Longispora fulva: one gene and its partner. The protein of the gene in region 2 interacts with the protein of the main gene of each other region in a pairwise test. Links are inferred from orthologs where the notes say so. Each region holds a gene or a part of one and is shown on either strand. Other genes may lie near its edges.

What was found.
Region 1: the proteins of thrS (region 2) and rplA interact in binary tests that used the Escherichia coli proteins (3 or more experiments, as listed by UniProt). The link is inferred for Longispora fulva from one-to-one orthologs.

What each region holds. Positions count from the first base shown.
Region 1 is NZ_JADOUF010000001.1:6,738,322-6,752,745, forward strand. Bases 9,861-12,656 are described here. They hold rplA (50S ribosomal protein L1), read left to right. Parts: upstream 9,861-10,796; coding sequence 10,797-11,516; downstream 11,517-12,656. Other genes in these bases: nusG (transcription termination/antitermination protein NusG), read left to right, coding at 9,861-10,219; rplK (50S ribosomal protein L11), read left to right, coding at 10,291-10,725; IW245_RS30925 (S8 family serine peptidase), read left to right, coding at 11,689-12,656. Outside these bases: IW245_RS30845 (AfsR/SARP family transcriptional regulator), read left to right, coding at 1-688; IW245_RS30850 (MFS transporter), read left to right, coding at 830-2,389; IW245_RS30855 (TetR/AcrR family transcriptional regulator), read left to right, coding at 2,401-3,000; IW245_RS30860 (hypothetical protein), read left to right, coding at 3,186-3,350; IW245_RS30865 (putative bifunctional diguanylate cyclase/phosphodiesterase), read left to right, coding at 3,506-5,935; rpmG (50S ribosomal protein L33), read left to right, coding at 6,310-6,477; IW245_RS30885 (MaoC family dehydratase N-terminal domain-containing protein), read left to right, coding at 6,576-7,016; IW245_RS30890 (MaoC/PaaZ C-terminal domain-containing protein), read left to right, coding at 7,016-7,417; IW245_RS30895 (RNA polymerase sigma factor), read right to left, coding at 7,414-8,661; preprotein translocase subunit SecE, read left to right, coding at 9,062-9,436; more of nusG, read left to right, coding at 9,464-9,860; more of IW245_RS30925, read left to right, coding at 12,657-12,978; rplJ (50S ribosomal protein L10), read left to right, coding at 13,086-13,649; rplL (50S ribosomal protein L7/L12), read left to right, coding at 13,710-14,093. UniProt on the Escherichia coli protein: One of the primary rRNA binding proteins, it binds very close to the 3'-end of the 23S rRNA. Forms part of the L1 stalk. It is often not seen in high-resolution crystal structures, but can be seen in cryo_EM and 3D reconstruction models.
Region 2 is NZ_JADOUF010000001.1:8,535,617-8,550,147, reverse strand. What follows is about bases 4,291-7,193. They hold thrS (threonine--tRNA ligase), read right to left. Parts: upstream 6,805-7,193; coding sequence 4,777-6,804; downstream 4,291-4,776. Other genes in these bases: IW245_RS39435 (SGNH/GDSL hydrolase family protein), read right to left, coding at 6,991-7,193; IW245_RS39445 (HIT family protein), read right to left, coding at 4,291-4,696. Outside these bases: IW245_RS39460 (elongation factor G-like protein EF-G2), read left to right, coding at 1-1,859; IW245_RS39455 (L,D-transpeptidase), read right to left, coding at 2,073-3,275; IW245_RS39450 (polysaccharide deacetylase family protein), read right to left, coding at 3,307-4,116; more of IW245_RS39445, read right to left, coding at 4,178-4,290; more of IW245_RS39435, read right to left, coding at 7,194-7,896; IW245_RS39430 (NAD-dependent epimerase/dehydratase family protein), read right to left, coding at 7,969-8,898; IW245_RS39425 (class I SAM-dependent methyltransferase), read right to left, coding at 8,909-9,544; IW245_RS39420 (glycosyltransferase family 2 protein), read left to right, coding at 9,772-11,301; IW245_RS39415 (hypothetical protein), read left to right, coding at 11,298-11,435; IW245_RS39410 (acyltransferase family protein), read left to right, coding at 11,432-14,188; IW245_RS39405 (helix-turn-helix transcriptional regulator), read right to left, coding at 14,230-14,531. UniProt on the Escherichia coli protein: Catalyzes the attachment of threonine to tRNA(Thr) in a two-step reaction: L-threonine is first activated by ATP to form Thr-AMP and then transferred to the acceptor end of tRNA(Thr). The rate-limiting step is amino acid activation in the presence of tRNA.

The DNA of each region.
Region 1 (14,424 bases), 1.8 Mb from region 2 along the record:
GGATGCTGCGACGGTCGCCAGCGACATTGGCAGTGTCGAGACGGTCGCTGTCGCCCATGACCGGATGGCCAGGGTGCGTAACCTGCTCGGCCACCACGTCGAGGCGCTCGAGGACGCCCACACCGCCCTCGCCCTGGTCTCCGAGCACCGCATAGCCCGTCTGGACGCGAAGACGCTATGCACGGTGGCGGAAACCCTGGGCCTGTTGGGGCGCTGGGAGGAGGCTCTCAGCAGGCATGCCGAGAGCGTTCGGCTCGCCACCGAACGCAACAACGCCTTCGTTCGGGTCGAGTGTCTCGTGGAGCGGGCGGCGACCCTGCTCAGGGCCCGACGTGGCGCGGAGGCCCACGTCGATCTCGACAAAGCGGCCGGGGAAGCCCGCCGCCATGGGTACGCGCTGCTCGAAGCCCAGGCCCTGGATCTCCTCGCCCAGGTGAATGTGGCGGGTGGACGGGTGGATCGGGCGCTGGACCTGAGCCAGCGTGCCCTGGACGGCCATCGGCGTACCGGTCACCGTCCTGGCGAAGCGACCAGCCTCATCGTTCTCGGCCACGTCACCGGCGACCCGGATCTCTGGGCTGCCGCGCGGCGGGTCCTTGACGAGACAGGTGGAACGGCGCACGCCCTCGTCGCGGAGCCGCTCACGCGGGCAGCCTTCGCCACTTTCCTCGCGAACAACGACGCCTGACCGCCGCGTCCCGCATCCCGCGCCCGCCTCCGACAGTTGAGGGAGCAGCACCTATGTGACCTACGATACAGAACGGTTCCGTATCGTAAAGCCAAGGGCTTAGGGTTACGGAACAGTCTCGTATCTAAACTTGGAGTGCACGTGGACGCACCCACAACCGGCCACCCGCAGCGCTGGAAGATCCTCGGCGTACTCGTCGTCAGCCTGCTCGTCGTCGTTCTCGACAACACCATCCTCAACGTCGCGATGAAGACCATCGCCGACCCGAAGGCCGGCCTGGGCGCGAGCCAGAGCCAGCTGGAGTGGGCGATCAACTCCTACACCCTGGTGTTCGCCGGCCTCCTCTTCACCTTCGGCGTCCTCGGTGACCGGATCGGCCGGAAGCGGATGCTCGTCACGGGCCTGGTCGTGTTCGGCATCGCCTCGCTGGCCTCGGCCTACGCGCAGGATCCCGGTCAGCTGATCGCGGCCCGGGCGCTGATGGGCTTCGGCGGCGCGGCTATCATGCCGGCCACCCTCTCGATCATCTCCAACGTGTTCGACCCCCGTGAGCGGGCGAAGGCGATCGGCGTCTGGGCTGGTTCCGTCGGCCTGGCCGTGGCGATCGGCCCGGTCGTCGGCGGCGCGCTGCTCGAGCACTTCTGGTGGGGCTCTGTCTTCCTGATCAACGTGCCGATCATCGTGGTGGGCGTCATCGCCGTGCTGCTCCTGGTTCCGGAGTCCAAAGACCCGAAACCCGGAAAGATCGACGTCTTCGGGGTACTTCTCTCCATCGCCGGCCTGACCCTCTTCGTCTACGGCATCATCACCGGTGGCGACTCGGGCGACTGGGCGCAGCTCGAGGTGTGGGGAACGATCGCCGCCGGGGTGCTGATCCTGGCCGGCTTCGTCCTCTACGAGCGGCGGATCGACCACCCGGCCCTCGACGTCAAGCTGTTCCGCGACCCGCGGTTCTCCGCGGCCGTCGCGGCGGTGGGCCTGGCGTTCTTCGCCGCGATGGGCGTCATGTTCTTCGGGGCGTTCTACCTGCAGATGGTGCGCGGCTACAGCCCGCTGGAGACCGGCCTGCTGTTCCTGCCGTTCGCCGGCGCGCAGCTGATCTTCGCGCCGCAGAGTGCGGGGCTGGTGAAGAAGTTCGGGGCCAAGGCCGTGTGCGCGGTGGGCATGGCGTTGGTGGCCGTCGCCCTGAGCGCGTTCGTCTTCATCATCGACGAGAACACCCCCATTTGGGTACTGTGCACCGTCTTCTTCATCCAGGGCGCCGGCATGGCCAACGTCATCCCGCCGACCACGGAGGCCGTGATGGCTTCCCTGCCCCGGGAGAAGGCCGGCGTCGGCTCCGCGGTGAACAACACGATCCGTCAGGTCGGCGGCGCCCTGGGCGTCGCGGTCCTCGGCTCGCTGCTCTCCCAGGTGTACCGGGACCAGATGGCGAGCCACCTCGTCGCCTTTCCGGAGAACGTCCGCCACGTGGCATCGGAATCGATCGCGGCGACCTACGCGGTCGCGGCCAAGATCGGGCCGGCCGGCAACGCGCTGATCCCGGCCGGCAACGAGTCGTTCGTGCACGCGATGCACTGGGTCGCGGCGGGCGCGGCGAGTGTGGCCCTGCTCGGCGCGCTGGCCGTCCTGCGCTGGCTTCCGGGCCGCCCGGTCACACCGGTCCAGGTGGCAGAGCCAGAGCTCGTCGATGTCAGCTAATCTGACGCACGATGTCTGACACGACTACGCAGAGCACTCCGCGGCCGCCCGGGCGGCCGCGGAGTGCCCGCGCGGACGAATCGATCATCGACGCGGTGCTGGACTTCCTCGCGGAGGGCACCACGGTCGAGGCGCTGTCCATGGAGGCGGTCGCCTCGAGGGCCGGGGTCGGCAAGGCGACGGTGTACCGGCGCTGGCCCCACAAGGAGGCCCTGCTCCTCGACGCCCTGTCCACGCTGAAGCAGCCACTGCAGGTGCCGCCGGGGCTCAGCGTGCGCTCGGACCTCGTGATCCTGATGGAGCAGTCCTGGGACGCGCGGGACAGCCGCGCCGGCCGGATCATGCCGTGCCTGATCCCGGAGTTGCAGCGCAACGGCCCGCTGAGGACCCAGTTCATCGCGTTGATCGACGCGCGCCGGGACGTGGTCCGCGACGTGCTTCGCCGGGGGATAGTCACGGGCGAATTACGTTCTGATATCGATGTCGAGCTCGCGCTCATACTGCTGTCAGGGCCCATGTTCTTGACTTTGATTGGCAATGCCCCAAATGTGGAGCCGGACGGCTTGGCGGAACGCGTGGTTGACGCCGTTCTGCGGGGCATCGCAACCTAGTTTTTCTGGATAAAACGGGCAATGATCTCCCGCAACTGCGCAGAGTGGCGTAGCCTGATCGCTACTTACTTGCCCCTGACCGTTCGGCTGTGTGATCACGCCGTTTCGTACTTCCGTGTCCGCTCGCGGGTATGGCAGGATGGAGCGCAACTACCTGTCCATAAGCCGGTCTCGAGGTGCTAGTGATGAACACTTTCAAGGTCCGGCGGAGACTCGCCGCGATCCTGCTCGGCGCGGTCTGCGCCGGCATCGCAATCCTGGGTGTCGCTGTCTTGAGCGCCGCTCACCAGTCTTCTCACGTCACGACGGTCGCTGGTGCGTCCACGGACGCCGACATCATATGGAGCTAGGCGCAGCGTGGGTGCGTCCGGCCCGGCGTCCCTAGCGGACGGCTAAGGGAGTGCCTGCTGTGGAAGGCCAGTCGCGGAGCAACAGGCAGGGTCGCGCATGGCCTACCACTGCTTTCATCGTGTTGTGTTCGGCGGCCCTTGCGACGCCGGTGCTCATGCATTCGACGCTTCGGGCCAGTCCGATCCTGATCGGGTTCTTCTTTCTGCTCTTCCTTGTCGCGGAGCGGACATTTCTGGAGTTCGAACTACGTCAGCAGACGTACCGGTATAACGCCGGTGAAATCCCGCTTCTGCTCGCATTGGTTTACCTTCCGCCGAGCTGGGTAATTATCATCAGACTCGTCGCGGCTGCGGCCTATCTGACGAACGTGGCACCGGTCAAGGCGATCTACAACGTGGCGGTCCGGGCCGCCAGCACGGCAGTGGCCGCTCTCGTGCTTGAAGGGTTCATGACCCTTCCGGTGGGCATCGTTCGCATGGACCACCCGCTGTTGTGGGTCCAGATGATCGTCGCGGCCGAGTCCAACATGCTCGTCAACCTGATCGCCATCGCCGCTATCATGACGGCGGTCCAGGGCTGGATGGGCAACGGCAAGTTCCTGCAGAGCGTGTGGCAGAGCTCCGCCGTGTGTCTCGTCAACTCGATCCTGGGCCTCGTCGCTCTCCTAGCGTTGCGCACCTCGTCATGGGCCGTGGTGTGCCTCGGTGTCCTCGCGTTGCTCGTCGGTGGGGGCTACCGGGGATATCGACGTTCGCTCCAGCAGCACCGCAGCCTCACCGAGTTGTACGACTTCACTCAGGCGGCCGCCCAGGCCCGCGAGGCCGGCAATCTCGCGGACGTGCTTCTCGTTCGGGCCCGCAAACTTCTCAGCGCCGAGTACGCGACGCTATGGCTGCCGGGAAGTCGTCGGCATCCCGAGGTGATGCTCACCGCGCGGATCGAGGACAAGGGGCTCAGCGACCGCCCAGTGACACCGAATCTGCTGCGGAGCAAGGCGATCGCGGGCGATCAGACCGTCGTCGTTGGTCCCCGGGTCGGCGATCCCGCGCTCCGCGCCCAGTTGGCCGAGCATGGCAAGAAGGACGCCATCGTCGTTCCGCTGCGATCTGGTACCGCCGTGATCGGCACACTCGAGGTCGTCAACCGCGTCGGTGAGATGTCCTCGTTCGAATCGCACCAGGTTCGCCTGCTCGAGACGCTCGCCGCGCATGTCGCCGTAGCCGTCGAGAACTCCCGCCTCGTCGACCGGCTGCGCTTCGACGCCTACCACGACAGCCTCACGGGCCTGCCCAACCGCCGCCGGATGACGGCGATGCTGGAGGAGGCCGTCAAGGTCAGCGCCCCGGACGTGGTGGCGGTGTTGTTGTTCGATGTGGACGGTATGCGCGACGTCAACGAGTCGATGGGCCACCAGGCGGGCGACAAGCTCCTCGCCGAGGTGTCGCAACGCCTGCGCGACCTGGCGCCCCCGGCGGCACTCGTCGCCCGGGTCGGCGGCGACAAGTTCGCCGTGACGCTGCGGGCCGAGAGCGCTGCCGAGGCCGTCGAGCTGGCCGGCAAGCTCCGGGCAGCGTTGCAGGAGCCGATGCGGCTCGGCACCCTGAACCTGGACGTGGACACCGCGGTGGGCCTGGCCCTGCACCCGGAGCACGGCAGCGAGCCGGAGGTGCTGCTGCGCCGGGCGGATCTGGCCGTGCACGCCGCGAAGCAGACCAACTCGCACATCCAACAGTTCCATCTGGCCCTGGAGTCCGGTTCCACCCGGCGGATCGGCCTCGCCGGCGACCTGAGACGCGCGCTGGACGCCGGAGAGCTCGAGGTGTACTTCCAACCGAAGGTCGCCCTTTCCGACCGCCGCCTGGTGGGCGTGGAGTGCCTCTCCCGCTGGGAACACCCGGTGCACGGCTCGGTGAGCCCGCAGGACTTCATCGCGGTCGCCGAGCACACCGGTCAGCTGGGCCGGCTCACCGAGGTGGTGCTCCGCGAGGGGCTGCGCCGGTGCCGGGAATGGGCCGACGAGGGCCGGCCGCTGAGTGTCGCGGTCAACCTGTCGCCCCGCACCCTGGTCGACCCGGACTTCCCGAGCCAGGTGGGCGAGCTGCTCGCGGAGTACGGGGTGCCGGCCGAGCGGCTCACGCTGGAGATCACCGAGGACGGCATGGTGGCCGGCCCGGACCGCCCGATGCCGACCCTGCACCGCCTGCACGACCTCGGTGTCCGGTTGTCCGTGGACGACTTCGGCACCGGCTACTCCTCCCTGTCCTACCTCCGTCGGCTGCCGGTGCACGAGGTCAAGGTCGACCGGATGTTCGTGCAGGGCATGGCGACGGATCCGGGCGACCTGGCGATCGTGCGGGCCGTGGTGGACCTCAGCCGGCACTTCGGGCTGAGCGTCGTCGCCGAGGGTGTGGAGAGCGAGCTCACGCTGGCCCTGCTGGAGGAGATGGGCTGCGACATCGGCCAGGGATTCTTCTTCAGCCGCGCCCTGCCGTACGAGCGCCTGGAGACCTGGTTCGCCGCGCAGACGGTGACAGAGGAAGTCGGCGTCGGCGGCTCCGTACGGCGGCTCAGAGCCGTTCCCTGACCCCGTTTTGCGCCCCGGGCGACCGCTGTGTATGGTTACCCCTGCGCGCCTCACGGAGTGCACGCCCCTTTAGCTCAGTCGGCAGAGCGTCTCCATGGTAAGGAGAAGGTCTACGGTTCGATTCCGTAAAGGGGCTCTCGTTTGCTGGTTCGCTCCAGCAGGCATCAGCGGGAGGCCAGGTTCGCCCTGGCTGGCCGGCTTTGGCGGTGTAGCTCAGATGGTAGAGCAAACGGCTCATAATCGTTGTGTCGCCGGTTCAAGTCCGGCCACCGCTACTGCGGCGGGCGCCACAGTGCGCCCGATTACCATGTTCGCGTAGACGCAGGTAGGCTGTCAGATCGACAGACCCCCAAAAGAGCTAGGAAGGCACTCCCGTGGGTAAAGCGACTGACGTACGGCCGAAGATCACGCTGGCGTGCGTGGAGTGCAAGGAGCGGAACTACATCACCAAGAAGAACCGGCGGAACGACCCCGACCGGCTGGAGATGAACAAGTTCTGCCCGCGTTGCGGCAAGCACACCGCCCACCGCGAGACCCGCTGAGCTAGCTAGCTCCGATCACGGTCTGCACGAAGACTTCAGGAAGGCGTCGCCCGACACGGGCGGCGCCTTCTTCGTCGTGGTCACTAGGATCCATAACCATGCCCTTGGACCAGACGAATGTAGGTCGGACGTACCCGCCGACCGCCCCGTACGAGGTGGGACGGGAGAAGATCCGGGAGTTCGCCGAGGCGATCGGGGACCCGAACCCGGCCTTCCGCGACTCTGAGGTGGCCGTCAAGCTCGGCTACCGGGACGTCATCGCGCCGCCGACCTTCACCATCCGGCTGACCCTCGACGCGAGCGAGGTCGCCCTGGACGCGCTCGGCGTGCAGCTGCGCAACGTGCTGCACCGCGAGCAGAGGTTCTCTTACACCCGCCCGGTGGTCGCCGGGGACACCCTGGTCTGCGTCGTGGTCGTCGAGGCGATCCGCACGGTCGCCGGCAACGACATCCTGACCACCCGCACGGACGTCACGGACGGCTCCGGCGAGCTGGTCGTGGCCGTGTGGTCGACGCTCGTGGTTCGCGAGGAGGCGTGATGTACGAGGTCGGAACGCAACTGCCGGAGCGCACCTTCCGGGTGACCCGCGCGGACCTGGTCCGGTACGCGGGCGCGTCCGGGGACTTCAACCCCATCCACTGGAGCGACCGGGTGGCCGCCGAGGTCGGGCTGCCGAGCGTCATCGCGCACGGCATGCTCACGATGGCCCTGGCGGCCCGCGCGGTCACGGACTGGGTCGGCGACCCGGGCGCGATGGTGGCGTACACGGCGAAGTTCACCCGCCCGGTGCCGGTGCCCGACGACGAGGACGGCGCGGAGCTGGGGGTGTCGGCCGTCGTGAAGAAGGTCGACGGCGACCAGGCCCAGATCGACATCACGGTGGTCTTCGAGGGCGAGCGGGTGCTGGGCGCCGCGCGGGCGACCGTGCGCACCAGCTAACACACGTCCAGGCGCTGCCCGGCGGTCCGGACGACCTTGTTGCCGGGCAGCGTCGCCTCGACGTACCAGTCGGTCGGGATGTAGCCCCAGCTCGACGTGGTCCATTTTCCGGAGCTGGCGGACATGCTCTCGACGTAGTGGCCGGAACTGTCGTCCAGGATCAGCCGGACCTTGGTCGCCGTGGCCCCGTTGACCGTGGCGGTGACCCCGAAGCTCTGCCAGCCGCCCTGACACACCGGGTTGACCATGCTCGCGGTGACCGACGGGCCGATGAGGGTGGTCTGCGACGTCGAGGGTGCTGGCGCGGGCGGGGCCGTCGTCGGTTTCGCGCTGGTCGCGCTCGGTCGGGGGGTACTACTCGGGGTCGGGCTAGGACTCTTCCGGCTCGGCGTCGGCGACGCGACCATCGCGGCCTCCGGCGGCTTGTGCTCGCCGGACGGCAGCGGCAGCGGGGGCGCCTCGGCGGCCGGGCGCCGGGTGGTGTCGTCGGTCGGGGTGTCCTGCTGGGCGAGCACCACGCCGGCCCCGAGCAGCACCGTGGCCATCGAGCCGACCCCGATCAGCGCCCACCGCACGGGCCGGCGGCCGGACCGCTGGTCGGGCTGGCGGGGGAACCCGGCCCCGTCGAGCGGTCCCACCCTGCGCGCCACCTCGGTGAGCAGCGCCGGGACCGTGCTCTCCCGGGTCCTGCGGAGTTTGGGCCACAGCTGGCCGGTGACCCGGGGGAACGGCAGCGCCCCGTACCGCGTGATCAACGACGGGGCCCCGTGCCGGGCGATCTTGGCCATGGCCTTGCCGAGCCGGGTGGTGATCGCCGCGGTCGAGTGCCCGGTGACGAGCGCGATCTCCTCCGGGGTCAGGTCGTGCCGGGCGGACAGTTCGACGAGTTCGCGGTCGGCGGTCCGCAGGCTGTTCCCGGCGGCGGCGACGGCGGCGGTGGTCTCCGCCGTGTGCACCACGGAGCCGAGGTCGATCGTCTCGGCGGCCGGACCGCCGGTCCGTGGCTGCGCCGTCGGCCGGCTCTGGTCGAGGCACTCGCGGCGGACGAGCGCGTACAGCCACGCGCGGGCGTGGTCGCGATCGGCCAGCTCAGGGGCCTTCTCAGTGGCGATGATGAATGCGTCGTGCACCGCGTCGGCAGCTCCCGCGCTGTTGAGGCCCAGGGAGAGGCAGTATGCGTAGAGTCGGTCGGCGTGTTCCCTGAAGGCCCGTTCGAGCCAGGGTGAGTCGCCGAAGTCGTCCATGCGAAGGCACGGTAGCCGCCAATGGCTCCCAGGGCCACCCGCGCATCGGTTCGGTCTCGGCTCTGGCGCCGGGGGAGCCCGAGTTGGGAGAATCGCCGCCGTACCCGTACACTGGTCGACCTAGGGGTGAGTGGCCCCTGCTCCAGCATGCCTAACAAGTGCATTCTGAAGCGGGACTGCTTGTCCCTTGTGCGGAACCTCCGGGGTTCGCAAAGGGGTGTGGCGCAATTGGCAGCGCAGCGGTCTCCAAAACCGCAGGTTGCAGGTTCGAGTCCTGTCGCCCCTGCGCCGAGCACTGTCCGGTGTTGCCTGTGGCTGGGTTGACGGAAGTACGTGTTAGCTGGAGCTATGGCGACGCTGGCCCTCTGGGTCGGCGTGGAGAGTGCAACGGAGAGGGCAAATGGCCGAGAGCAAGCGGCGCGACAACGACGCCGTCGACGGTGAGATCAACGAGACTGATGATCTCGTTGTGACCGACGACGCTTCTGACGCCAAGCCCGCAGCAGACAAGTCGGACAAGGCTGAGAAGTCTTCCGATAAGGTTAAGACCGAGAAGTCCACCGAGAAGCGGGGCAACCCGTTCAGCCGGCTCGGGCGGTTCATCCGCGAGGTCGTCAGCGAGCTGCGCAAGGTCATCTGGCCGACGCGCAAGGAACTGCTCACGTACACCACGGTCGTCGTGGTGTTCGTCGCGGTGATGCTGACCATTGTCGCCTCCCTGGACTGGGCGTTCGCCAAGGGCGTGCTGTGGGTCTTCGCCGACGGTAAAAAGTAGTTAGACGAGCAGGGGAAGAGAGCCAGCGTGCCTGAGTACGACGAGACCGAGAACGGCGCTGTCGCGGCGACGATCGAGGAGTCGACCGACGTCGAAGACGCCGGTGCCGTCGAGAACAAGGACACGGACGAGGCTCCTGTCGCCGTCTCCGGCGAGGATGCCGAGCAGCCGCTCGTCGCCTCGCCGGACGACGAGGACTTCGACCCGGTCAAGGAGCTGCGCGAGGCGCTCCGGTTCGCCCCCGGCGACTGGTATGTCGTGCACTCCTACGCCGGGTACGAGAACAAGGTCAAGACCAACCTCGAGACCCGCATCGTGTCGCTCGACATGGAGGAGTTCATCTTCCAGGTCGAGGTTCCGACCCGTGAAGAGGTCGAGGTCAAGAACGGCAAGCGCCAGCAGGTGATGTCGAAGGTGTTCCCCGGCTACATCCTGGTCCGGATGGAGCTGACGCCGGAGTCCTACTCCTGCGTCCGGAACACCCCCGGGGTGACGGGTTTCGTCGGCGCGACGGACCGGGCTGACCGCCCGGCGCCGCTCTCGTTGAACGAGGTCCTCAAGTGGCTCGCCCCGGCGGTCACGGAGAAGAAGAAGAAGCCCGAGATCAAGGTCCTCGACTTTGAGGTGGGCGACTCCGTCACGGTCACGGACGGCGCGTTCTCGTCCATGCCGGCGACGATCTCCGAGATCAACCCGGACCAGCAGAAGCTGAAGGTCCTGGTGTCGATCTTCGGTCGTGAGACCCCGGTTGAGTTGAACTTCAACCAGGTCGCGAAGATCTGATCCAGCCGATCAGCTACCGTTGATGTCCCCGCGTGCACGTGGGGGTTATCCACAAGCCCAGGAAGTAAGACATGCCTCCGAAGAAGAAGAAGCTCGTCACGACCTTCACGCTGCAGCTCCCCGCAGGTCAGGCGACCCCGGCTCCGCCGGTCGGCCCCGCCCTCGGTCAGCACGGCGTGAACATCATGGAGTTCTGCAAGGCGTACAACGCGCAGAGCGAGGCCCAGCGCGGTGACATCGTGCCGGCCGAGATCAGCGTGTACGAGGACCGGACGTTCTCGTTCATCCTCAAGACGCCGCCGGCCGCGCGCCTGATCCTCAAGGCCGCCGGTGTGGCCAAGGGCTCCGGTGAGCCGCAGAAGACCAAGGTCGCCAACCTGACGCGCGCCCAGGTGCGGGACATCGCTGAGAAGAAGATGCCCGACCTGAACGCCAACGACCTCGACGCCGCCGAGAAGATCATCGCCGGTACCGCCCGTCAGATGGGCATCACGGTCTCCGACTAGTCGGCAGCCCGTCAGCGTCAACCGTGGGAGGGCCCCCGATGGCCCGCCAGACACCACAGGAGTACACAGCTATGTCGTTCGGAAAGAACTACCGCAAGGCTGCTGAGCAGATCGACCGTACGAAGGTCTACAGCCCGTCCGAGGCGATCAAGCTCGCGAAGGCCACCAGTGGCGCCAAGTTCGACGAGACCGTCGAGATCTCGATGCGGATCGGCGTCGACCCCCGCAAGGCGGACCAGATGGTCCGTGGCGTGGTCAACCTGCCGCACGGCACCGGTAAGACCGCCCGCGTGATCGTGTTCGCGTCCGGCGCGAAGGCCGAAGAGGCCGTCGCCGCCGGTGCTGACGAGGTCGGCTCCGACGAGCTGGTCGCCCGGATCCAGGGTGGTTGGCTGGACTTCGACGCCGCGATCGCGACGCCGGACCAGATGGCCAAGATCGGTAAGATCGCGCGGATTCTGGGCCCGCGCGGCCTGATGCCGAACCCGAAGACCGGCACGGTGACCATGGACGTCACCAAGGCGATCAACGAGATCAAGGGTGGAAAGATCACCTTCCGGGTGGACAAGCACTCGAACCTGCACCTGATCATCGGCAAGGCGTCGTTCGACGAGGCGAAGCTCATCGACAACTACGCCGCCGCGCTGGACGAGGTGCTGCGGGCGAAGCCGTCCTCGGCCAAGGGCAAGTACCTGAAGAAGGTCACCGTCGCCACGACGATGGGGCCGGGCATCCAGGTCGACCCGAACCGCACCCGCAACCTGCACGAGGACGCCCCCGTCGAGGGCTAGGCGATCCGCTTCCCGACAGGGCACTCCCGCGAGGGGGTGCCCTGTCGGCGTTTGTGCCAGTTTCACTCGTGGGAAGGGGTTCCTTTCGCAGGGGGACTGTGGCACGCTGCCCGACATGCGCTGTGCTGCGGCATCGGCGGCGTTGTGATTCGTGCGCGGGGGAGGGTGGCAGGTGGCTGAGCGGGCAGGGGCACTCCTGTGCCGGCACGTCGCCCTCGCAGCCATCCTCACCGTCGGAGGCGGCCTGGTGGCCGCCCCGGCCCAGGCCGGCCCCGACCAGCCGCCGAACCTGCGCGAGCGGTCGTGGTATCTGGACTCGATGAACATCCCGGCCGCGCAGTCCGTGGTGCGGGGCGGGGGCACGACCGTCGCCGTCATCGACACCGGGGTGGACCCCGACGGGCCGGCCCTGAGCGGCCAGGTGCTGCACGGTACGGAGATCACCAACGCCGGGACGACCGGTGACGGCCGCAACGACGAGGACGGCCACGGCACCGGGATGGCCAGCCTGATCGCGGGCAAGGGCGGCGACGACGAGCGGTTGCTCGGGGTGGCCCCCGAGGCGAAGATCCTCCCGGTGAAGATCACCCGGCAGGCGGACGGCGCGTTCAGCACCGAGAACGTGTACCGGGCGGTCGTGTGGGCCGTCGACCACGGCGCCAAGGTGATCAGCATGTCCCTCGGCGGCCCGCCGACCCCGGACGCGGAGTGGAAGCGCCGCCTGGTGCAGTACGCGCTGGACCACGACGCGGTCATCGTCGCCGCGGCCGGCAACGTCGAGCAGGGCCAGGACGGCCCCAGGGTCTCCGAGCCGGCAGCCTTCCCCGGCGTGGTGGCGGTGAGCGCCCTGAACCGGCACGGGGAGATCTGGGCCGGTTCGCAGACCGGACCCGAGGTCGTCGTGGCGGCCCCGGGCGAGCTGCTGCCGTTCCCGACCCACAACGGCTATACCGCGGCCTCGGGCACCTCGGGCGCCACGGCCCTGGTGTCCGGCGTGGTCGCGCTGATCCGCTCGCGGTACCCGGACATGTCCGCGGCGGACGTCGTCAACCGTCTGATCCGTACCGCGCAGGACAAGGGGCACAAGGGGCGCGACCTGCAGTACGGCTTCGGGGCCGTCGACGCGCTGGCCGCCGTCGTCGCCGAGGTGCCGAGGGTCGACCGGTATCCGCTGCCGACCGTCTCCGGGGAGACCGTGCGGCCGCAGACCCTGACCGCCGCGCCGGGCCAGGACCGGGCCGAGTACGCGCCGTGGCTGCTCGTCGGGGCGGTGCTCGCCGGGCTGGCCCTGCTGGCCGCGGTGTTCTGGAGGGCGCAGATCACGGTGCCCCGATTTGGCGGATCGAGCCGGGCTCACGTAGTGTGGTCGAAGTTCACCCAGAGACCGCTGGTCACCGTACCTGAAAATGGTGTGGTTGAAGGTTCCGCATTGAGCGGACGACCCGCGCAGGATGAAGCTTAGCGATGCCTGCCTAGCGGCGGGCCATTCACGCTCCAGCTGATCCTGCGCTGGGGCGTTTTCTCGTTACCGCGGACGACCGGGGGTCGGAGTAACGAGAGAGGAGGGACATGGCGGACAAGCCGGTCCGGGCCGACAAGGCCGATGCCGTTGGAGAGCTCAAGGACAAGTTCCTGAACTCTTCGGCGACTGTTCTGACCGAGTACCGGGGCCTGAAGGTCTCGCAGCTGACTCAGCTGCGGCGGTCGCTCGGACGTGAGACCACGTACGCCGTCGCCAAGAACACGCTGGCGAAGCGTGCTGCGGTGGAGGCGGGCCTCGAGGGGCTCGACGAGCTGTTCACCGGTCCTACCGCGCTCGCATTCGTCGGCGGCGACGCTGTCGAGGCTGCCAAGGGTCTGCGTGACTTCGCGAAGGCCCACCCGCTGCTCGTGATCAAGGGCGGCGTCTTCGAGGGCAAGGCCATCTCGGCCGCTGAGGTCCAGAAGCTCGCCGACCTCGAGTCGCGCGAGGTGCTGCTGGCCAAGCTGGCCGGTGCCATGAAGGCGAACCTGAGCAAGGCTGCCGCCGTGTTCCAGGCTCCGCTGTCGAAGATGGCGCGTACGGCTGCTGCACTGCAGGACAAGAAGGCCGCCGGTGCCGAGGCACCGGTCGAGGCGAGCGCCGAGGCCTAAACCCAGGACTTCTGTCCTGTACATCCACCGACGTACCCGTTACACGAAAGGACGCCTACCATGGCGAAGCTGTCCCAGGACGAGCTGCTCGGCCAGTTCGAGAACATGACCCTGATCGAGCTCTCCGAGTTCGTGAAGGCGTTCGAGGAGAAGTTCGACGTCACCGCCGCCGCTCCGGTCGCCATCGCGGGCCCGGCCGGCCCCGGCGCCGTCGCCGAGGCTGTCGAGGAGAAGGACGAGTTCAACGTCGTCCTCGAGTCGGCTGGCGAGAAGAAGATCCAGGTCATCAAGGAGGTGCGCGCGCTCACCAACCTCGGTCTCAAGGAGGCCAAGGACCTGGTCGAGGGTGCCCCGGCCAACATCCTGGAGAACGTCGCCAAGGACGTCGCCGAGAAGGCCAAGGCTCAGCTCGAGGCTGCCGGCGGTTCGGTCACGCTGAAGTAGTTTCACGTTTCACCGCAGGGGCGGGCACTCTTCGGAGTGTCCGCCCCTGCGTCGTCATCCCGTCTGTGTCGCCGGGGGATCGCCCTCTGACCTGGGGCGAAGTGGTCCGTACCCTGAACAGTGTGTTGCTGTGTGCTCCATAGAGCGTGTGCCCCTTGACGGAGGGGGTCGGCTCCGGCAGGCTGTTTCCAGTAACACCGCTGCACCCAGAGGGCCGCTGCCAGTCACCGGAGCCTCCGCGGGTGGGGCCCACACCGGCTTGGACCGGGGGCTGCCGCGCCGCGTTGAGGCAGACCTGGCACCCGCCTGGACAGCCGTGCGCCTTTCGGCT
Region 2 (14,531 bases):
ACGCCGACTTCGTCGGTGAGCTGCGCGCCGGTCTGCGCGCCGCCGACGCCGCCCTCTTCGTCGTGTCCGCCGTCGACGGCATGGACGCGGCGACCGTGGCCCTGTGGGAGGAGTGCGCCGCCGTCGGGATGCCGCGCGCCGTGGCCGTGGCCCGGATGGACCACCACCGCGCCGACTTCGACGAGATGGTGGCGCTGTGCCAGCGGGTTTTCGGCGACGGGCTGCTGCCGCTGTACCTGCCGATGCACGGCGACGACGACAGCGTGGTCGGGTTGCTCAGCCTGATCACCCAGCGGGTGTTCGACTACACGAACGGGCACCCGGCGGTGGTGAAGGAGCCAGACCCGCAGCACGTCGCGGCGATCGAGGAGGCCCGCGCCGAGCTGATCGAGGGCATCATCGCCGAGAGCGAGGACGAGACCCTGATGGACCGGTACCTCGCCGGCGAGGAGATCCCGGTCGAGACCCTGGTCGACGACCTGGAGACGGCCGTGGCCCGGGGCACGTTCTATCCCGTGGTCCCGGTCTGCGCGCCCACCGGCCTGGGCCTCGACGTGCTGCTGGAGGTGCTGACCAGCGCGTTCCCGTCGCCGCTGGAGCACGACCTGCCGCCGGTCACCACCCTGGACGGCGATCCGCGCGAGCTGACCTGCGACCCGGACGGGCCGCTGGTCGCCGAGGTGGTCAAGACGACCATCGACCCGTACGTGGGCCGGGTCTCCCTGGTCCGGGTGTTCTCCGGCACACTGCGCCCCGACACGGCGCTGCACATCTCCGGGCACGGCCTGGCCGAGCGCGGGCACCCCGACCACGACGCCGACGAGCGGGTCGCGCACCTGTTCAGCCCGCTGGGCTCGACCCTGCGCGAGGTGCCGTACTGCGTGGCCGGCGACCTGTGCGCGATCACCAAGTCCACGACGGCCGAGACCGGGGACACGATCTCGGCGAAGGACAACCCGCTGCTCGTCGCGCCGTGGGAGATGCCGGAGCCGCTGCTGCCGATCGCGATCGTCGCCCGCAGCCGCGCCGACGAGGACAACCTGGCCAAGAACCTGGCCCGGCTGGTCGCCGGCGACCCGACGCTGCGCCTGGAACGCAGCGCGGAGACCCACCAGCTCGTGCTGTGGTGCATGGGCGAGGCGCACGCCGACGTGGTGCTCGACCGGCTGCGCACCGGCGGGGTGGAGCTGGAGACCGAGCCGGTGAGGGTGGCGTTCCGCGAGACGTTCGCCGCGCCCGCCAAGGGGCACGGCCGGCACGTGAAGCAGTCGGGCGGGCACGGGCAGTACGCGGTGTGCGACATCGAGGTCGAGCCGCTGCCGCAGGGTTCGGGCTTCGAGTTCGTGGACAAGGTGGTCGGCGGGGCGGTGCCCAAGTCGTACATCCCGAGCGTGGAGAAGGGCATCCGGCACCAGCTCGCCAAGGGCCTGGTCACCGGCAACGAGGTCGTGGACCTGCGGGTCACGCTCGTCGACGGCAAGGCGCACAGCGTGGACTCCTCCGACGCCGCGTTCCAGACCGCCGGGTCCCTCGCCCTGAAGGACGCGGCGGACAAGACCCAGATCTCGCTGTTGGAGCCCGTCGACGAGATCCGGATCGTGGTGCCCGACGCGTTCGTGGGCGCCGTGCTCAGCGACCTGTCCCCCCGGCGGGCCCGGGTGCTGGGCAGCGAGCCGGAGCTGACCGGCGCGGCCGAGCGCACCGTGGTCCGCGCGGAGGTGCCGGCGACGGAGCTGCTGCGTTACGCGGTCGAGCTGCGGGCCATGACCTCGGGCACGGGCACGTTCCAGCGGACCTTCGCCCGCTACGACCCGATGCCCGCCAACGTGGCCGAGCAGGTCCGCAAGGAGCACGGGTAGTGCCGACCCGCTGAGGGCGACGCTGGACTGCGCGACGGAGGGAGCCGCAGGGCGCTGCCCTAGCGGCTCCCTCCGTCGCTTGCCAGCGCCGCCCTCAGCGGGCCACCTCGCCTTGGATCAAGATCCAAGACCAAGATCTTTTGGCGGTTACGCCGCGTTCCTTTCACGGCGCGCGGCGGTTCGTTCGCGGTCACGCCAGCGCCGACGGGCCCGTCAGCGCTGGCGGGCTTCCTGGACCGCGTCGGCGAGCCCGGGGCGGGGCGACGGCCCGACCTGCTGGTACTGGTCGAAGCCCAGCTCCCAGTCGGTCCACCCGTCGCCGGTGCCCACGTGCGCCTCGGTACCGGCGACGGTCACCATGTCGCCGCGCTGGGCCAGGTGGAACAGCCACGTCGCGTTCTCCGTGGACATGTTCACGCAGCCGTGCGACACGTTGCGCTCCCCCTGGTCGCCCACCGACCACGGGGCGGCGTGCACGAACTCGCCGCCCCAGGTGAGCCGCAGGTCCCAGTACACGGTGGTGCGGTAGCCGTCCGGGGAGTTCACCGGCACGCCGAACGTGCTGGAGTCGAACACCATCGACTCGGCCTTCTCCATCACCACCAGGTTCCCGCTGGACGAGGGCATGCTCGGCTTGCCCAGGCTCACCGGGATGGTCCGCAGCACGGCCCCGTCGCGGGTGACGGTCATCTGCTTGGTCCCGTTGTCGACGACGAGGCGCTGGTCGGGGCCGACGGTCACGGTGCCGGACCGGTCGGCCTCGCCGTACCAGCCGCCCATGTCCAGGCCGCCGATCCCGAGCCGGACGTCGATCCGGGTGCCGGTCCGCCACGGCGCCTGCGGCCGGTAGTGCACCTCGTGCGCGCTGAACCAGTGCCAGCCGCCGACCTGCGGCGGGTCGGAGCGCACCGACAGCCGGCGCTGCACGGCCTCGCGGCGGTCGTCGGCCACGTCCCGGCCCAGCTCGACGACGACGGGCATCCCCACGCCGACCGTCTCCCCGTCGGGCGGGTAGAGCCCCGAGCCGGCGGTGCGACCGGGCGCGGCCATCGTCGTGAACGTGCTGCTGGCCGCCGTCCGCCGACCGTCGGCCCCGGTCGCGGTGACCGTCGCCGTGTACGACGTCGCGTACGCCAGCTGCGCGGCCGGGATCCAGCTCGCGCCGTCCGGGTAGGGCTCGCCGGCCACCGGGCCGCCCGGGCCGGTCAGGGTCACCACGGCCGCCGACGTGCCGGTGACCGTCGTGCGGATCTCCAGCGCCGTGGACACCCCGGTCTCGCCCGGCGCCGGGCTCGTGACGGCGGCGGTGACCGGGGCTGCCGGCGGGGCGGGGCTGGGCGCGGCGACGTAGTGGGCCTGCGGGGCCGTGCAGCCGCCCAGCACGAGCACCAGACCGAGAATCATGCCTTTGGCCATAAAACGCACGGTACAACCACAAGCATGGAATTCAGTGGCGAATGGGCTGGTCCCCGACCGCGAGCAGCTCCGACAGGGTGACCAGCTTCAGGCCTCTGGCCCGGATGCCCTCGATCATCTCGCCGAGGTGGTCGATCGTGACCAGGCGCAACGGGTCGCCGTAGTCGTGGGCCAGGATCACCGCGCCGGGCCGCACGCCCTCGACGATGTAGCGGACGTTGCCCGCTGGGTCCTTCTGGTAGAACTTCTCCCGCATCTGGTGCGACCACAGGGCAACGTTGTAGTTCATCGCGTTGGCCGCGAGCAGGGTGCTGCCGCCGAGGTGCCCCCACGGCGGGCGCATCAGCCTGGGCGTCTTCCCGGTGTACTTCACGATCGCGGCGTGCGTCCGGCGCAGCTGCGAGGTGACCCCGTCGAAGTCCTGCTCGGCGAGGTCCACGTGGTTCCAGGTGTGGTTGCCGACCTCGTGCCGGTCGAGCCGCCCGTCGATGAGCTGGTGGTACTGCTGCACCCGCTCGCCGACCATGAAGAACGTCGCCGGGCATTCGTGCGCGTCGAGGGCGTCGAGGACCTTCGGGGTGTAGTTCGGCCCCGGCCCGTCGTCGAAGGTCAGCGCGACCAGCGGCTGGTCGGTGGTCACGTGCCACGTCACGGTCTGCTGGCCGTCGTCGGCCCAGATGTTGCGGTCGCTGCCCGGCGCGTAGCCCCCGCCGATCGGTTGGCGGTCCGGGCCGAACCACCGGGGCAGCCGCTCGGCCGCCGCCACCGTGCCGGCCCCGGCCAGCGCGCCGCCTGCCGCGAGCAGTGTGCCCCTCAGCAGGCCCCGCCTTGAGATCCCCACGTTGTCCCCTCCCGTACCCCCGAAATGGTTTCATGGGTGAACGGGAGGCGACATCCGGGTTTTACCCTAGGGAGTTCCATGCCTCCACGAGAAGTTTGCGTGTTTCGGGCAGCAGCTGCGGGATGACCTTCGTCTGGCCGACGATCGGCATGAAGTTCGCGTCGCCGCTCCACCGGGGCACCACGTGCTGGTGCAGGTGGGCGGCGATCCCGGCCCCGGCCGCCGAGCCCTGGTTCATCCCGATGTTGAAACCGTGCGGGCTCTGGGCCAGCCGCAGCGCGCGCATCGCCTTCTGGGTGAACTCCGCGAGCTCCACGGCCTCCTCCGGCGTCAGGTCCGTGTAGTCGGCCACGTGCCGCCGCGGGCAGACCATCAGGTGCCCGGAGTTGTACGGATACAGGTTGAGCAGCGCGAACACGTGCTCGCCCCGGACGATGATGTTGACCTCTTCGTCCGGACGGGCCTGGGACAGGCAGAACGGGCAGCCGTCGGGGCCGTCGCCGACGGGGTTGTTCTCCCCACCGGCCACGTACGCGAGCCGGTGGGGAGTCCAGAGGCGTTGCAGCCGATCGTCCGTCATGCAGCAGATCCTATTGCGCGGACGGCCCGCGCGCCTTCCGCCGTGGTGCGCTGTCGACGCCGGCGGTGGGCGCGCCGGGTCTACTCGTGTGCCGCGGCCTCGGCCGGCGCCGACGGTCCGACGTTCGTCCGGGAGCGGACCACCTCGGCCACGTGCGCCACCGCCTCGGCGAGCGGGACGGCGTTGCGCTGCGAGCCGTCGCGGTACCGGAAGGACACCGTCCCGCCGTTCGCGTCGTCGTCGCCCACGATCGCCATGAACGGGATCTTCTGCTGCTGGGCGGTGCGGATCTTCTTCTGCATCCGGTCGTCGGAGGCGTCCACCTCGGCCCGGATGCCCTCCTTCTTGAGCAGCGCCACGAACTCCTCGAGGTACGCCACGTTCTCGTCGCGGACCGGGATGCCGACGACCTGCACCGGGGCCAGCCAGGCCGGGAACGCGCCAGCGTAGTGCTCGGTGAGGACGCCGAAGAACCGCTCGATCGAGCCGAACAGCGCCCGGTGGATCATGACGGGGCGCGGCCGGGTGCCGTCGGGGCCGTTGAACTCCAGCTCGAAGCGCTGCGGGAGCTGGAAGTCCACCTGGATCGTGGACATCTGCCAGGTCCGGCCGATCGCGTCGCGGCACTGCACGGAGATCTTCGGGCCGTAGAACGCCGCGCCACCCGGGTCCGGCACGAGCTCCAGGCCTGACTCGTCGGCAGCGGCCTGCAGGGCCGCCGTCGCCTCGTCCCAGTCGGCCTGCTCGCCGACGAACTTCGGCGAGTCGTCGCGGGTCGACAGCTCCAGGTAGAAGTCGTCGAGGCCGTAGTCGCGGAGCAGGTTGAGGACGAAGTCCAGCAGGCTCTTGAGCTCGCCGGCCATCTGCTCGCGGGTGCAGTAGATGTGCGCGTCGTCCTGCGTCATGCCGCGCACCCGGGTCAGGCCGTGCACCACGCCGGACTTCTCGAACCGGTAGACGGTGCCGAACTCGAACATCCGCAGCGGCAGCTCGCGGTACGAGCGGCCCCGGGACCGGAAGATCAGGTTGTGGAACGGGCAGTTCATCGGCTTGGCGTAGTAGTCCGCGCCGTCGAGCTGCATGGGCGGGTACATGCCGTCCTTGTACCACTGCAGGTGCCCGGAGATCTCGAACAGCGAACCCTTCGCGATGTGCGGGGTGTTCACGAACTCGTAGCCGGCCTGCTCGTGCCGCAGCCGCGAGTAGTTCTCCATCTCGCGGCGGATGATGCCGCCCTTCGGGTGGAACACGGCCAGCCCGGAGCCGATCTCGTCGGGGAAGCTGAACAGGTCCAGCTCCGCGCCGAGCTTGCGGTGGTCGCGCTTGGCCGCCTCCTCCAGCAGGCGCAGGTGCTCCTTGAGGGCGTCGCGGGTCGGCCACGCGGTGCCGTAGATGCGCTGGAGCTGCGGGTTCTTCTCACTGCCGCGCCAGTAGGCTGCGGCGGTGCGCATCAGCTTGAACGCCGGGATGTGCCGGGTGGTCGGCAGGTGCGGGCCGCGGCACAGGTCGCCCCAGCAGCGCTCGCCGGTCTTGGCGTCGACGTTGTCGTAGATGGTCAGCTCGCCGCCGCCCACCTCCATGACGTCCTCGTCGACGTCGCCCTTGATGTCGACCAGCTCGAGCTTGAACGGCTCGTCCTTGAGCTCGGCCTTCGCCTCGTCGAGGGTGCCGAAGACCCGCCGGGAGAACTTCTGCCCCGACTTGATGATCTCCTGCATGCGCTTGTCGAGCTTGGAGAGGTCCTCGGGCGTGAACGGGGTGGTCACCGAGAAGTCGTAGTAGAAGCCGTTGAGGACCGGCGGGCCGATGCCGAGCTTGGCGTCGGGGAACACGTCCTGGACGGCCTGGGCGAGCACGTGCGCGGTCGAGTGCCGCAGGACGTTGAGGCCGTCCTTGCTGTCCAGGGCGACGGCCTCGGCTCCGGTGTCGGTGTCGGGGACCCAGGACAGATCCTTGAGAACCCCTTCATCGGTACGCAGCACGACGATCGCCTTGGGGCCGGTCATCGGCAGCCCCGCGACCTCGACAGCCTCCGCCGCCGTCGTCCCGGCCGGGACCAGAACGCGCGCTGGGGCGTCGGCCTTGACGGCTGGGTTCGGTGCGGACACTGTGAGCTCCTTTGCGACGGTGTCCCCGCCGCGTGCGGAGACCTGCCCGAAATGCTATCTGCCGCCCCCGGCGGGGTGCTCGCCCGCCCTGAGCCGGCCCCCAAGCCCTCGATCAACTACACGCTCCTGCTCCTCTTCGGCCCGGAAAAGTCGCAACAACGTGTAGTTGATCACCGAGAGACGGGGCTAGTCGCGGGAGCGGTGGGCTTCCGCTGCCTCCTGACGGTAGGAGGCCGCCAGGGTTGCCGTTACCTCGGCCGGGTCCGTGAGGGAGGGCTCCAGCGAGAGGAACACCGGGGCTGCCGCGCCGCGCAGGACGGGCTCGACGATGTTGGCGTACCCGACGTGTCCGCTCCGGTTGGGGTGGTAGGACTCGCTGATCGGGTTGGACAGGCCGTTGAGCCATTCGCTGTTGGAGCACACGGCGTGGCCGGTGAACGCCGCCCGTGAGTCGACGAAGGAGAACCCGGCGGCCGACGCCCGGCCGGCGGTCGTGGTCGCGAGCAGGTCGGCCGTGCCGTTGAGCGCGGACGCCTCGGCGGCGGAGATCCGGGCCAGCACGTTGCAGGACTCGCCCTGGAACAGCCGTGGGTAGCCGACGACCACGACCCGGGCCCCGGGCGCGCGGGACCTGATCTGCGCGTAGAGCCCGTCGAGCCGGCCCGGCAGCGTGTTGCGGATGAAGGCGTTGGCGTTGTTGATCTCCGAGGTGCAGGTCCACGGCCACGGCTTCGCGCACTGGGTGATCACGTCGGCGAACCCTGCGTCGTTGCCGCCGACCGAGACGGTGACGTAGCTCGTGGCGGCGTTCAGCGCGCCGAGCTGGTTGTTCTGCACGTCGGCGACCCGGGCCCCGCTGCACGCGACGAAGGTGAGCGACGCGCCGAGCCGGCCGGAGTCCAGGGTCGGGTAGGCGTACTGCGAGCGCTGGCAGTTGCCCGAGTCGGCGTAGTAGTCGCGGGTGCCGACGCCGGAGGAGTAGGAGTCCCCGAGTGCCGCGTAGCCCGGCCCGGCGGCCTGGGCGGGCAGCGCCGTGGCCAGCAGGGTGCCGGCGGCGAGGAGGAGGATGACGAGGGGTCGACGGAGTCGCATGGACATCTCCCTAGATATTGAAGATGCCCAATATGATCTCAGGCGGTCCGGCCCCCACCGGTATGGAAAGGGTTAAACGTTGCCGTACGGGTTCACAACGTTAATCAGCGACACCGCCTTGACCAGCTCCGCCACGCCGGCGTCCAGGTCGATCTCGGTCTCGAAACCCCGGGAGCGGATCTTCGCGTAGGACACCTCGTAGTCGCGCTTGTCCTCGTCGGACCCGGTCTCGGCGAAGTACAGGTAGTAGTCCACGTGCTCCAGGATCTTGCGGGCCACCTCGGCCTTCGTGAAGTTCATCCGCTCGTGGCCGACGTTGTACACGTCGTCGCGCATGGCCGCCCAGTTGTCCAGGGCGAACACGATCGAGCGGGCCATGTCGTGGACGTGGACGAAGGTGCGCTTGAAGCCGCCCTCGTACACGATGAGGCTCCGGTCGTGGACGGCCTGGTAGGCGAACGTGTTCGGCATCAGGTCCAGCCGCATCCGGGGGCTCGCGCCGAAGGCCGTGGCGTAGCGCAGCGCCACCGCGTCGCCCGCGGCGAGGACGAGTTGCTCGGCCTCGGCCTTCGTCTCGCCGTACAGCGTGATCGGGGCGCGCGGGGTGTCCTCGTGGCACAGGTAGTCGGGCACCGCGCCGTACACGCTGCCGGTGGAGGCGAACACGAGGCGCTGGCCGGGGCGGCGGGCGCGGACCACGTTGCGGGTGCCGTCGACGTTGGTGGCCACGGCGACGTCCGGCTCCTTCTTGCACGCCGGGTAGCCGACGATCGCGGCCAGGTGCACGATCACGTCCACGTCGTCGGCCGCGTCGTCCACGGCCGCGAAGTCGCGCACGTCGCCCTTGACCAGCTCGAACGCCGGGTACCGCGCGCAGCCGAGCAGCCCCTGGCCGCCGAACCGCAGGGTGTCGAGGACCCGGACGGCGTGCCCGTCGGCGAGCAGCATCGGGACGAGGGTCGAGCCGACGTACCCGGCGCCACCGGTGACGAGAATGCGCATTCGGCTGATATTAGTGCGAAGGCTTCGGGGATCGCGCGACCGGCCGCACGGCCAGCACCTGCAGCCAGCCGCGCCCGTCCCCGTGCCGGATGCTCCGGGAGTCCCCGACCGCCAGCCCCGCGCCGGAGACCAGGGCCCGGGCGCCGGCCAGGTCGTAGCGGGCGAAGAACCGCTCCTCCTGGTACGGCCCCACCTCCCAGGACTCGCCCCTGCCCGCCTGGAGACTGAGCGCGAGCACCCCGCCGGGCTTCAGCACCCGGGCGATCTCGGCGACGGCGGCGGGCGCGACCGCGTGCGGCAGGTGCAGGATCGACGCGATCGACCACACCCCGGTGAACGCCCCGTCCGCGAACGGCAGCCGGAGCATGTCGCCCTGGACCAGCGGCCCCGCCACCAGCCCGGCCGCGTGGTCGAGCATCCCGGTGGACAGGTCGAGACCGACCACCCGGGCGCCGCGGGCCTCCCAGAACGCCATGTCGCGCCCGGCGCCGCACCCGAGGTCGAGAACCGCCCCCGCCGCCCCGCCGACCCGGGCGAAGTCGTCGGCGAGGTCCACGACGGCCGGCGGCACCGTGCCGTGCAGTTGGGCGTAGCGGTCGGCCACGTGGTCGTACACGGCGCGGGTGCGGATGCTGGCGTCTTCCATGCCGCCATTAAACAACGGATGACCAGGGAATGGCGCGCCGGGAGATTACCGTCCAGTATGGAATGGGTATCCGGTGAGCCCGATCACAGCGTCGCCTTTACGCTTCCCACACTAACTGTGAGACGTGTTTACTAAATGCTGTCGACCGGCCGGCAGTGTGGCAGTCCGGCCGGCCCATCCATCGAATCCCACTTATTCAGGCCCGTATCCAGGGGGCTTCCTTCAGCATGTCCGCGACAACGCTCCTCCCCGCTCCACCCGACGACGACGAGCTCTACTCGTACTTCGGCCCGCAACGCCGATGGGTGCTCCTGTCGGTACTCTTCTCCTACATATTCACGGCCGTCACCCTATTCCTGTTCGCGCTCCGGCATCCCGCGTTATGGGCATTCCTCGCCGTACTCGCGGTCAATGTCGCCGGCTGGGCCCTGTCCCTCGTGGACGGTCAACGCCAGCGCCGGCTGACCCGCGCCTCGCACGAGCTGCTGGTCCGGTCGTGGACCCCGGCGCTGGTCCCTGACGTGGACGTCTTCCTGCCCACCTGCGGCGAGCCGCTCGACGTGCTCGCCAACGCCTACCGCGCCGTGGCCGCCCTCGACTGGGACGGGCCGCTCACGGTCTGGGTCCTCGACGACGGCGACCGCCCTGAGGTGCGCGAACTCGCTTTCCGCCACGGCTATGAGTACGTGGTGCGCCCCGACCGAGGGGTGCTGAAGAAGGCCGGCAACCTCAACCACGCGCTGACCGTCAGCGCCGGCGACCTGATCGCGATCCTCGACGCGGACTTCTGCCCCCGGCCCGACTTCCTCCGGCACCTCGCGCCGTACCTGGCCGACCCGGCGGTGGGCATCGTGCAGAGTCCGCAGTTCTTCGACACCGATCCGGCGATGAACTGGATCCAGCGTTCGGCGGGTTCCGCGCAGGAATGGTTCTTCCGCTGGCTGCAACCGTCCCGGGACGCCGACAATGCGGCGATCTGTTGCGGGAGCAACGCGCTCTACCGCCGGTCGGCCATCGAGGAGATCGACGGATTCGCGAAACTCGAACACAGCGAGGACATGTACACCGGGCTGGAACTGCTGAAACACGGATACCGCACGCAGTATGTCCCGATCGTACTCGCGAAGGGATTGTCGCCCGACGCATTGCCCGCCTACATCAACCAGCAGTACCGGTGGGCGATGGGCAATCTCCACCTCATTCACGACCGTGCGTTCCACCGGATGTCGGCGCCGTGGCGGTTCAAGGTGTCCTACTGGAACGGCATTCTCAGTTATGTCCTGACGGCGGTGAACGCGTTCGCCGCCCCACTGCCGCCGATCATCATGATGCTGTGCTACCCGGGCGACATCCGGCCCTGGCACGTGCTGCCGATCATCCTGCCGGTGTGGATGTGGTTCGTGCTGCTGCCGATGGTGTCGACCACGCACTGGCGGGTCGAGGTGATCCGCTCGCACCTGCTGGTCAGCTTCGCCGCCGGGGCGGCCCTCGTGCACACCCTGCGCCGGCGCAGCGCCACCTGGGTGCCGACCGGCACCGGGACCGGGAGGTCGAAGCTGTCCACCACCGTGGCCCGGGTCGCGATCGGCTGGCTCACCCTGACCACCCTGCTGTCCTGGGTCGGCCTCGGCTACGACCTCGTCCGGTTCGGCCCGCGCGACCACTGGGCGATGGGCGGTTACGTCGCGCTCACCTCGTATCTCAGCGTGCCCTTGATCTTCGCTCTGCTCCGACCACTGCTCAAGGAGAAGTCATGACCACGGTTTCCGCCGGCCGCCGCACGACCTCCGGCTACGGCTGGCCCGAGGGCCTGGCCGCCACGCTCGTGTTGGCCGTACTGGCGCTGGTCGCCTCCGGCCTCGTCGACCCGATGCTGCCGTGGACGCGATGAGGCCTGTCGGCGGCCCGACCGGGCCGGCGGGTCCGGGCTGGCGGCCCGACATCGAGGGCCTGCGCGCCGTCGCGGTCCTCACCGTGCTGGGCTTCCACGCCGCCGTGCCGCATCTCGGGGGCGGCTACATCGGCGTGGACGTCTTCTTCGCGATCTCCGGCTTCCTGATCACCGGCCTGCTCGTCGCCGAGCTGCGCCGGACCGGCCGGGTGTCGCTGCCGGAGTTCTACGCCCGCCGGGCCCGGCGGATCCTGCCGGCCGCCGGGCTCGTGCTGCTGGCCACGGCCGTCGCGGGCCGGGTGCTGCTGCCGCCGCTCCGGCAGCGCGACGTGGCCACCGACGTGCTCGCGGCGGCGGCACACGTCGGCAACTGGCGGTTCATCGCCATCCGGACCGACTACCTGCACGCCGGGGACCCCAGCCCGCTGCTGCACTACTGGTCGCTCGGCGTGGAGGAGCAGTTCTACCTGCTCTGGGCGCCGGTGCTGGCCCTCGTGGCGTTCCTGGCCCGGCGGCGGCCGGTCGCCGTGGTGGCGGCCGTGCTGGTGCTCGGCACGGCGGCGTCGTTCGCGCTGTCGCTGCGCTGGACCGCGACGTCGGGGCCGCTGGCCTATCTCTCCTCGCCGTCGCGGGCGTGGCAGTTCGGGGTCGGCGGGCTCGCCGCGCTGGCTGCGCCGTGGGCCGCCCGGGTGCCGCTCTGGCTGCGCGGGGTCCTCGGGGCGGCCGGGCTGGCCGCCATCGGTTTCTCGACCGTGGCGTTCACAAGCCAGACTCCTTTTCCGGGTACCGCCGCCCTGGTGCCCACGCTCGGCGCGGTCGCCGTGCTGCTGTCCGGGGCGGGGCCGGCCCGGACCCTGTTGTCCTGGGCCCCGGTGCGCCTCGTCGGCCGGCTGTCCTTCGCCTGGTACCTGTGGCACTGGCCCGTTCTGGTGCTCGCCGAGGCCCGTTACGGGCCCGTGGAGTGGCCGGTGAAGCTCGCCCTGGTGCTGGCCGCCGGGATGCCCGCCGCCGCGACCCTGTGGCTCGTGGAGCGGCCGATCCGGTTCTCCGCCGCCATCTCGGCGTTCCCCCGCCGGGGACTGGCGATCGGCGCGACGGCCGTCGTGCTGCCCCTCGCCGCCGGACTCGTCCTCGGGACCGCCGCCGTGCGCGGGCTCGGGGACGGCGGCGGCCGGCTGCCGGGGCTCGCCGAGTTCACGGCCGCCGCCCTGTCGGCCAGCCCGGCCACCGGCGGGCCCGTGGTGCCGGCGCCGGCCGCCGCGCGGGTCGACTACGGGCCGCTGCCGGGCGAGTGCCTCGTGGCCCCGGCCGCCGTGGTCAGCCCGCCGTGCCGGTTCGGCCCCGCTTCCGGGGACCGGGTCGTGCTGCTCGGGGACTCGCAGGCCGCACAGTGGTTCCCGGCCGTGTCGCAGATCGCCGCCCGGCGCGGCCTCGGCGTCGAGGTGCTGACCAAACAGGGCTGCCCGCTGGCGACCCTGACCGTGGTGAACCCGCAACTGGGTCGGGAGTACCGCGAGTGCACCGAGTGGCGCAGGTACGCGCTCAACCGGGTGAACGCCTGGCCGCAGCCCAAGCTCGTCCTGGCCGCCTCCCTGAACGCCTACGTGGCCGACCCGAGGGCCGGCTGGGACGCCACCCTCGCCGGGCTCGCCGGGCTCCCGGTCGGCTATCTGCGGGCCACTCCCCTGCCCGGCCGGGACGTGCCCACCTGCGTGTCCGGGGCCCTGGACGACTGGCGGGCCTGCCAGTTCCCCCGGTCGGCGGCGCTGCGCCCCGACCCGGTCGCCGACCGGCCCCCGACCGGCGTGCGGGTCGTCGACGTGGACGACCTGCTCTGCCCCGGTGACGCGTGTCCGGCTGTGATCGGCGGCGTGCTGCTCTACCGCGACGACAGCCACCTCACGGCCACCCTGACCTCGCTGCTCGCGCCCCGGGTCGAGGCGCTGCTCGAACAGCGCGGCCTGCTCGCCGGCACCGGTTGGCAGCAGGTCTGGCGGGACGACTTCGACGGCACGACCTTGTCCACCCGCGACTGGCTGTACGACCTCGGCACCTGCTACCCCGGCTGCCCCGCCCCGAACTGGGGCACCGGCGAGGTCGAGACCATGACCGCCGACGCGGTGGCCGTGGCCGGCGGCCGGCTGGCGATCACCCCGACCCTGCGGGACGGGACGTGGACGTCCGGGCGGATCGAGTCCCGGCGCGCCGACTTCGCCGCCCCGAGGTCCGGCACGCTGCGGGTCGAGGCGTCGATCCAGCTGCCCCAGGTCGACCCCGGCACCGGGGCCGGGTACTGGCCGGCGTTCTGGATGCTCGGCGGGGCGCTCCGCGACGGGTACACCGGCTGGCCGGGCGTCGGCGAGCTGGACGTCGTCGAACAGCTCAACGGCCGGCCAGGGGTGCTCGCCACGATGCACTGCGGGGTCTACGTCGCCGGGCCGTGCGACGAGCCCCGGGGGCTGGGCAAGGGCGAGCGGCCGTGCGCGGCCTGTGTCACGGGGTTCCACACCTACCGGGTGGAGCTGGAGGCCGCCGAGGTGCGCTGGTACCTCGACGGCGCGCTGACCCAGACGGTCCGGGCGGACAGTGTGGACGCCGCGACGTGGCGGGCGGCCACCGAGCACGGATTCTTCCTGATCCTGAACGTGGCGGTCGGCGGCACGATGCCGGGCGGGCCGAACGCCGCGACCGTTTCCGGGAAGCCGATGCTCGTCGACTGGGTGGCGGTGTCGACGCGCTCGAACGGCGGCTGATCCCGGGGCGTGCCGCGCCGGTGCGCGGCCCGCTCTCCGGACTATCCAGCCGGGGCCCGGCTGATCAGTTCGGCCCGGTTGCGCACGCCCAGCCGGCGGAACAGCCGGGTCAGGTTGGCCTCCACCGCCTTGACCGACAGGTGCAGCACCCCGGCGATCTCCCGGTTCGTGGCCCCGGCCCGGACCAGCTCCGCAATCCGCAGCTCCAGGTCGGACAGCGGACCCTCGGGCGCGTCGAGCCGGGCCAGCTCCGCCTCGGCGTGCCGCAGGTACGGCACGCAGCCGGCCAGGGTGTACCGCTCGGCAGCCTCCTGCAACGCCGCCCTGGCCGCCGCCCGCCGCC